One region of the Cereibacter sphaeroides 2.4.1 genome, then DNA from elsewhere that is predicted to be linked to it. Evidence: riboswitches for the same ligand, from Rfam matches in the RefSeq annotation. Region 1 holds a riboswitch; the other holds the start of a gene.
What was found. Region 1 has a riboswitch for thiamine pyrophosphate ahead of thiM (hydroxyethylthiazole kinase). Riboswitches for the same ligand answer to the same signal wherever they lie in the genome.

Region 1 (3,958 bases):
CAGGCCCATGTGCTGGGCCTGAACCGCCTGCTCGACGGCGGCCCGAACCGGGTCTTCTGCCTCGGCACCGGGCGCGGCTTCTCGGTGCGCGAGGTGATCGAACAATCGCGCGCCGTAACCAACCGCGAAGTGCCCATCCTGTTCGGCGACCGCCGGTCGGGCGATGCGGCGGCCCTCGTCTGCGGCTCGGAGCGCGCGGTGCGTGAACTGGGATGGGAGCCCGAGCTTTCGACCCTGCCGCACATGATCGCCGATGCCTGGCGCTGGCATCGGGCCCCGAAATTCCACGAATGAGGACCATATCTTGACCGATCCGGTGAAGGACCGCCTGACGCTGGCGCTCGAAGTGGCGGCCGAAGCCGGGCGCCTCGCGCTCGATTTCTTCGCCCGCCGCGAGAGCCTCGCGGTCGAGGCCAAGGCCAGCCCGCAGGACATCGTGAGCCGCGCCGATCGCGAGGTCGAGACGCTGATCCGCGCCCGCATCGCCGCGCGCTTCCCCGACGATGGGGTGCTGGGCGAGGAGCATGGCGCAGAGGAGGGCAGGTCGGGCTTCACCTGGGTGATCGACCCGATCGACGGCACCGCGCCCTTCCTGGCCGGGCTGCCGCACTGGTGCGTGGTGCTCGCGCTGCAGGAGGAGGGGCGCACCGTCGCGGGGGTGATCGAACATCCGCTCGCGCGCGAGACCTTCTCGGCGCAGCGGGGGCAGGGAGCCTTCCTGAACGGCGAGCGGCTCCGCGCGCGCGAGGATCTCACCATCGGCTCCTGCAACGTGGCGCTCGGCGCAAGCCACCGCACCTCGCCCGACTTCGCCTCGGCGCTGGTGCGCGAACTGATGCGGCGGGGCGGCATGTTCTACCGCAACGGCTCGGGCGCGATCATGCTGGCCTCGGTCGCGGCGGGCCGGCTCGGCGGCTATTACGAGCCGCACATGAACCCTTGGGACTGTCTGGCGGCCATGCTGATGGTCGAGGAAGCCGGAGGACGCACTGCCCCCTTTCCCGAAGACGCCGCCGGTGGCATGGTGCTCGTCGCCGCACCGAAGGTGTGGGACGATCTGACAGCCGTCGTGAAGGCAGCAGAGGGACAGGCAGGATGAAGGGAACGACAGGCGCCGCGCTTCTTGCGGCGGCTCTGGCACTGGCGGGCTGCGGCGGGGGCGCCAAGGCGCCCGAGGGACGCGGCGAGATGTCCGGGCAGCCCGAGGTGATGCGGATGGTGAGCGATTACGCCAAGCTCTACCATGTGCCGCCGTCGCTGATGCACCGGATCGTGAAGCGCGAAAGCGGCTACAATCCGGGGGCCAAGAACGGGCCCTATATGGGGCTCATGCAGATCCATCCCCAGACGGCCAAGACCATGGGCTATCGCGGCGCGCCCGAAAGCCTGCTCGACGCCAAGACGAACCTCACCTACGGCGGGAAATATCTCCGCGGGGCGTGGCTCGTGGCGCAGGGCGACGAAGAGCGCGCGATCCAGTGGTATCGCAACGGCTATTACTACGAGGCCAAGCGCCTCGGCCTCCTGGAAGAGACCGGCCTGCGCTGAGCGCGGGCGCCAGGATCCGCAGACGCTGCCCCGAGGGCGCAGGTCCACTGGAGGTCGCGGAGGCGCGGCTCCGGTGGCTCGTCCGTTTCGCCGGAACGAGATCCTCCCAGCACGAGCCGGCACTCCGCCGCCGGTCATCCGCGCTTCGCGAAATGCAGGGCGTGGCTGTCGGCTCGCCGTCCGCGCCTCCCGCACGGCCCTTGCGCCGGGCCGCGGCTTCGCGTTAAGCCTATCCGGAGTGACAGGGGCGTCCGGGACCTTCCCGGGCTGAGAAGCACCCTTTGAACCTGAACCAGGTCATGCTGGCGGAGGAAGTCGCGATGCTGCAGGTCCCGCACTTGAATGCATTTCGCCTCCCTCCGTCACGGAAGGAGAGCGATGGACGGCTGCGGAACCTATCTCGACACCATGCGGCGCGAGGCGCCGCTGGTGCAATGCATCACCAATTTCGTCGCCATGAATGTCGTGGCCAACGTGCTTCTGGCGGCGGGTGCCTCGCCCGCGATGGTGCATGACGCCGAGGAATCCGGCGAGTTCGCCGCCATTGCGCAGGCGCTGACGATCAACATGGGCACGCCGAGCCCCCGCTGGGTCGAGGGGATGGAGGCCGCGGCGCGTGGTGCTGCGGCGGCCGGGCGGCCCTGGGTGCTCGATCCGGTGGCGGTGGGCGCCACGGCCTTCCGCCGCGGCCTCGGTGCCCGGCTTCTGGCGCTGAAGCCCACCGTCATCCGCGGCAATGCCTCGGAAATCCTCGCGCTGGCAGGGGCCGAGACCCGGGGCAAGGGCGCTGACAGCGCCGATCCGGTCGCGGCCGCCGAGGCGGCGGCGCAGCGCCTTGCCGAAAGCTCGGGCGCGGTGGTCGCGGTGACGGGGCCGGTGGATTTCGTGACCGACGGCCGGCGCGGCATCCGCTGCGCCAACGGCCATCCGCTCATGCCGCGGGTGACCGCGCTCGGCTGCTCGCTGACCGGGATCGTGGGCGCCTTCGCGGCGACCCGGCCGCCGTTCGAGGCGACGGCGGCGGCGCTCGCCTTCTTCGGGCTCGCGGGCGAAGAGGCCGCAAAGACAGCGACCGGGCCCGGCAGCTTCCAGGTGGCTTTCCTCGACGCGCTCCACACCCTGTCGCCCGAGGCGCTCGACCGTGGCGCCAGGCTGGAGGCCGCATGAACCTCTCGCTCTATTTCGTGACGCCGGACGGGGCCGAGGGTCTCGAGCAGCTGGTGGCGGCGGCCGTCCGGGGAGGGGCCACGCTCGTCCAGCTCCGCGACAAGCACCGCTCCGACGCGGAGCTGATCCCGCTCGCGCGGCGGCTGGTGGCGGCGCTCGACGCCCAAGGCGTGCCGCTCATCGTGAACGACCGGATCGAGGTGGTGCTGGCCTCGGGGGCGGCGGGGCTTCATGTGGGGCAGGGCGATCTGGGCGTGGCCGAAGCGCGGCGCCGGATCGGGCCCGACCGTCTCCTCGGCCTCTCCGTCGAGGCGCCGGAGCATCTGGAGGCGCTGCCCCTCGGGATCGTCGATTATGTGGGGGCGGGGCCGGTGCGGGCCACGGCCTCGAAGCCCGACCATGCGCCTCCCATCGGCTTCGAGGGGCTTGCGCGGCTGGTGGCGGCGGCACCCGTCCCGGCGGTCGCCATCGGCGGGCTGGGCGCGGGGGATGCCCACGCGGTGAAGGCCGCGGGCGCGGCCGGCATGGCCATCGTCTCGGCCATCGGCGCGGCCGCGGATCCGGAGGCCGCCGCCCGGGCGCTGGCGCTCGAATGGGAGCGCGCATGATCCCGAACATCCTCTCGGTCGCGGGCTCGGACCCGTCGGGCGGCGCAGGCATTCAGGCCGACATCAAGGCCATCGGCGCGAACGGCGGCTATGGCATGGCGGTGCTGACGGCGCTCACCGCGCAGAACACGCGCGGCGTGACGGGGATCGAGCTGATCCCGCCCGCCTTCGTGACGGCGCAGCTGCAGGCGATCTTTGCCGATGTGCGGGTGGATGCGGTCAAGATCGGCATGCTCGGCACGGCGGCCGTCACCGAGGCGGTGGCGGCGGAGCTGGCGGGGCAGGCGGCGCCCATCGTGCTCGATCCGGTGATGGTGGCCAAGGGCGGCGACCGGCTTCTGGCGGCCGAGGCGGTGGCGGCGCTGCGCAGCAGGCTCATGCCGCTCGCGCGGATCGTCACGCCGAACCTGCCCGAGGCGGCCGACCTTCTGGGCGAGGCCGAAGTGTCCGACCGTGCCGGGATGGAGCGGCAGGCGCGCGCCCTTCTGGCGCTGGGGCCCGCCGCGGTGCTGCTCAAGGGCGGGCATCTGGCGGGCGCGGACTGCCCGGATCTCTATCTCGACCGCGACCGGGCGGAGTGGCTGGTCAGCCCCCGCACCGACACGCGCAACACGCACGGGACGGGCTGCACGCTC
Region 2 (3,958 bases), 780 kb from region 1:
GCGACCAGCGTCGGATTGAGGACGGGATGGACAGCAAGGAACAGCCCGGTGCCGAGGACGAGCGAGGAGGCGGCGAGCGGCAGGGTCGCCACCAGCCCGAAGCGGGGGCCCGCCAGCGCCAGCACCAGCGCGCCGGTCACCGAGAGGGCGGCCGAGGGCAGTGCCACCGCGAGCGACCGGCCCGCCGCGGCCCAGACATCGGACGGCAGATGGAGAAGCCCCGGCGCCCCGCGCGCGGCGACCATGCCGAGCGGCAGAAGGAGGAAAGCCGCGGCCAGCGCCAGCGCCAAGCCGTCCGCCCCGCGCCGCCAGCCCCCCGGCGCGAGGGGCACAGGCGCGCGGTCGAGCCCTGCGCCGAAGGCCGAGGGCAGCGACAGGGCGCCAGTGGCCAGCACCGCTGCCCCGCAGAGTGCGAATTGCAGCGCAGCCAGCAGCGCCGCGCGGCCCAGGTCGAACTCGAACCGCAGGGCCTGATAGATCGCAAGCTCCACCGTCGTGGCCCGCGGGCCGCCGCCCAGCGTCAGGGCCACGGCGAAGCTCGACAGGCAGATCACGAAGACCACCAGCGCCACGCCCGGCACCACCGCCCGCAGCATCGGCCATTCCAGATGCCGCGCCACATCGGCCGGCCGGAAGCCGAGCGCGGCCGCCAGCCGGAAACGCTCGGACGGGATCGCGAGCCAGCCCTGCAGGATCAGCCGGACGGCGAAGGGCATGTTGAAGAAGACATGGGCCAGCACGACACCGTGGAGCCCGTAGATCGAAAGCGCGGGCAGGCCCACGGCCTCGAGCCCCCGGTTCAGCAGCCCCGCCCGGCCGAAAACCGCGATCAGCCCAAGGACCGCCACGATCACCGGCAGCAGGAAGGGCGCGCCCAGCAGCGCGATCATCAGTCGACGGCCGGGGAAGCTGCGGCGGGCGAGCGCGCGGGCCACCGGCACCGCCAGCAGAACCGAGACCACCGCAGACAGTGCCGCCTGCAGGACGGTGAAGCGCACTGCCGCCCAATCGGCCGGACCGAGCGCGCCGCCGCCCGCCCGCGCCATCACGAGCGCGAGCGGGCCCAGCGTCAGCGCGGCCAGCGCCGCGGCGACGATCAGCGCGCCAGCGCGTCTTGCCATTCGGCCAGAGCCTCGGGCCGGAGGGCGAGCGCCTCGTCAGCCGACAGCAGAAGCGAGGTCTCGGGCTGCACCAGCGTCTCGAACCCCTCGGGCAGGCCCGCGGCGGGCAGCTTCGCCGGATACATCCAGTTCGTCGTGGGCAGCACCGACTGCACCGGCTCCTCCAGCAGGAAGGCCATGAAGCGGTCGGCCAGCTCCGGCTGGTCGGTCGCGGCCAGCTTGCCCGCCACCTCGACCTGCAGATAGTGCCCCTCGCGGAAGGCGGCCGCAGTCTTGGTATCGTCCTCCTCAGCGATCAGATGGTAGGCGGGCGAGGTGGTGTAGCTCAGCACCATGTCGGCCTCGCCCTCCATGAAGAGGCCGTAGGCCTCGGACCAGCCGGGCGTCACCGTCACGATATTGTCGGCGAGCCCCTCCCAGATCTCGGGCGCGCGGTCGCCGTAGGCCGCCTCCACCCACATCAGAAGGCCCAGACCCGGGGTCGAGCTGCGCGGATCCTGGATGACGATCTTGGAGTCCGACGCCGCCAGCTCCTCGAACGAGGCCGGCACATCTTCCATCCTGCGGTCATGGACGAAGGCGAACCAGCCCCAGTCGAAGGGCAGGAACACCGGATCCTCCCAGGCCACCGGCAGATCGAGCGGCGTGCTCACGCCGTGCGGAGCGAAGAGGCCGGTCGCGGCCGCCGCCGCCGTGAGGTTCGTGTCGAGCCCCAGAACCACATCGGCCTCGCTCCGCGCGCCCTCGAGCTGGAGCCGCGCCAGAAGCGCCGCCCCGTCGCCCGCGGCGACGAAGCGCAGGTCGCAGGCGCAGGTCTCCTCGAAGGCTTTCTCGACCGCGGGGCCAGGACCCCATTCCGAGGTGAAGCTGTCGTAGGTCAGCACCGTCAGCACGGGCGTCTCGGCCGCGGCCGTTCCCGCAGCCAGCGCAACACAGGAAGCAACGATCGGAAGTCTCATCTCATCCTCCTCTTCGACGCGGAACGGAACGGGATGAGGAGCCATGCACCTTCCCTCCGCCGGTCCTAACCGGGTCAGGTTCAACGGGTTCGCGCGCAGCGTCTCAGCCCTTGCGGGCACCCCGAGGTGGGACAGACCATAGCGGGGCGGCCCGCCGCCGCAACAGGAAAGCCGCGCCCTGCGCCAGAATCCGGTTCCCCGACGGGCGCATCTGCCCTATGGCTCGGCCAAACGGGGACGAACGTCATGAGCTACAACACTTTCGGCCACATCTTCCGCGTCACCACCTGGGGCGAGAGCCATGGGCCCGCGCTCGGCGCGACGGTGGATGGCTGCCCGCCCGGCGTCGCGATCGAGGCCGAGGCGATCCAGCACTGGCTCGACCGCCGGAAGCCCGGCCAGAACCGCTTCACCACCCAGCGGCAGGAGCCGGATGCGGTCAGGATACTGTCGGGCACCTTCGAGGGCCGCTCGACCGGCACGCCGATCCAGCTCATGATCGAGAACACCGACCAGCGGTCGAAGGACTATGGCGAGATCGCCCGGAGCTTCCGGCCGGGTCATGCCGACATCGCCTATCACTGGAAATACGGGCTGCGCGACTATCGCGGGGGCGGGCGCTCCTCGGCGCGCGAGACGGCGGCGCGGGTCGCGGCGGGCGGTGTCGCCCGGGCGGCGCTGGCGGCCTTGGTTCCCGGCCTGCGGATCGAGGGCTACATGGTCCAGATCGGGCCGCATGCTATCGACCGCGCCCGGTTCGACGCGGACGAGATCGAGCGCAACCCCTTCTGGTGCCCCGATCCCGATACGGCCGCGCTCTGGGCCGACTATCTCGACGGACTGCGCAAGGCGCACGATTCGGTGGGCGCCATCGTCGAGGTGCGGGCCTCGGGCGTGCCGGCAGGGCTCGGCGCGCCGATCTACGGCAAGCTCGACAGCGACCTCGCCGCGGCCATGATGACGATCAACGCGGTGAAGGGTGTCGAGATCGGCGAGGGGATGGCCGCGGCCTGCCTCACCGGCAGCGCCAATGCCGACGAAATCCGCATGGGCCCCGAGGGCCCCGAGTTCCTGACCAACCATGCGGGCGGCATCCTCGGCGGCATCTCGACCGGGCAGGATGTGGTGGTGCGCTTTGCGGTGAAGCCCACCTCCTCGATCCTGACCCCGCGCCGCTCGGTCACGACCGACGGGCGCGAGGTGGAGGTGGTGACGAAGGGCCGCCACGATCCCTGCGTGGGCATCCGCGCGGTGCCGGTGGGCGAGGCGATGATGGCCTGCGTGCTGCTCGACCATCTGCTGCTCGACCGCGGCCAGACCGGCGGCCTGCGCGGGACGATCGGCTAGCGCCGGGCGGCTTCGGGCACGCGCGAGAGCTGCACGGCGAGAATCCCGGCCGCGATCACGACGACGCCGGCCACGTCCCAGATCCCCATCCGCTCGCCCAGAAGCACCGCCGCCACGGCCACGCCGAAGAACGGGTTGAGGAAATGGAAGGTCGCGCCGCGGACGGCGCCGATCCGGCCGACGAGCAGGAACCAGACCCAGGTGGCGAGCAGCCCCGGCACCAGTGTGGTGTAGGCGAAGGCCGCCACGAGGCTGCCGCTCCACTGCACCTCGAGCGGGGTCTCGGTCAGCAGCGCCGCGGGCGCCAGCGCGGCCGAACCCACCAGCATCTGCAGACCCACGATCATCAGGAGGTTGCCGCCGGACGAGGCGACCCGCACCGTCAGCGTGGCCGCCGTCAGCGCGATCACGCCCGCGACGCAGAGGAGAAAGCCCAGGGCATCCTCGCCGCCCGACAGCCGCGTGCCCATGATGAGCGCCACGCCTGCCATCCCGGCCAGAAGCCCCAGCGCCGTGACGGGCCTCAGCCGC

Region 2: it holds a riboswitch for thiamine pyrophosphate, as region 1 does, so the genes downstream of both, thiB (thiamine ABC transporter substrate binding subunit) here and thiM (hydroxyethylthiazole kinase) in region 1, are expected to answer to the same signal.

Annotation. Positions count from the first base shown of each region.
Region 1 covers NC_007493.2:2,386,427-2,390,384, reverse strand. Annotated here, with positions in the region: gene galE (UDP-glucose 4-epimerase GalE) at 1-294, shown strand, start outside; gene RSP_RS11565 (inositol monophosphatase family protein) at 305-1,099, shown strand; gene RSP_RS11560 (lytic transglycosylase domain-containing protein) at 1,096-1,548, shown strand; TPP riboswitch at 1,782-1,879, shown strand; gene thiM (hydroxyethylthiazole kinase) at 1,927-2,715, shown strand; gene thiE (thiamine phosphate synthase) at 2,712-3,323, shown strand; gene thiD (bifunctional hydroxymethylpyrimidine kinase/phosphomethylpyrimidine kinase) at 3,320-3,958, shown strand, end outside.
Region 2 covers NC_007493.2:3,167,066-3,171,023, reverse strand. Annotated here, with positions in the region: gene RSP_RS15340 (thiamine/thiamine pyrophosphate ABC transporter permease ThiP) at 1-1,121, opposite strand, end outside; gene thiB (thiamine ABC transporter substrate binding subunit) at 1,097-2,080, opposite strand; TPP riboswitch at 2,115-2,214, opposite strand; gene aroC (chorismate synthase) at 2,327-3,427, shown strand; gene RSP_RS15325 (DMT family transporter) at 3,424-3,958, opposite strand, start outside.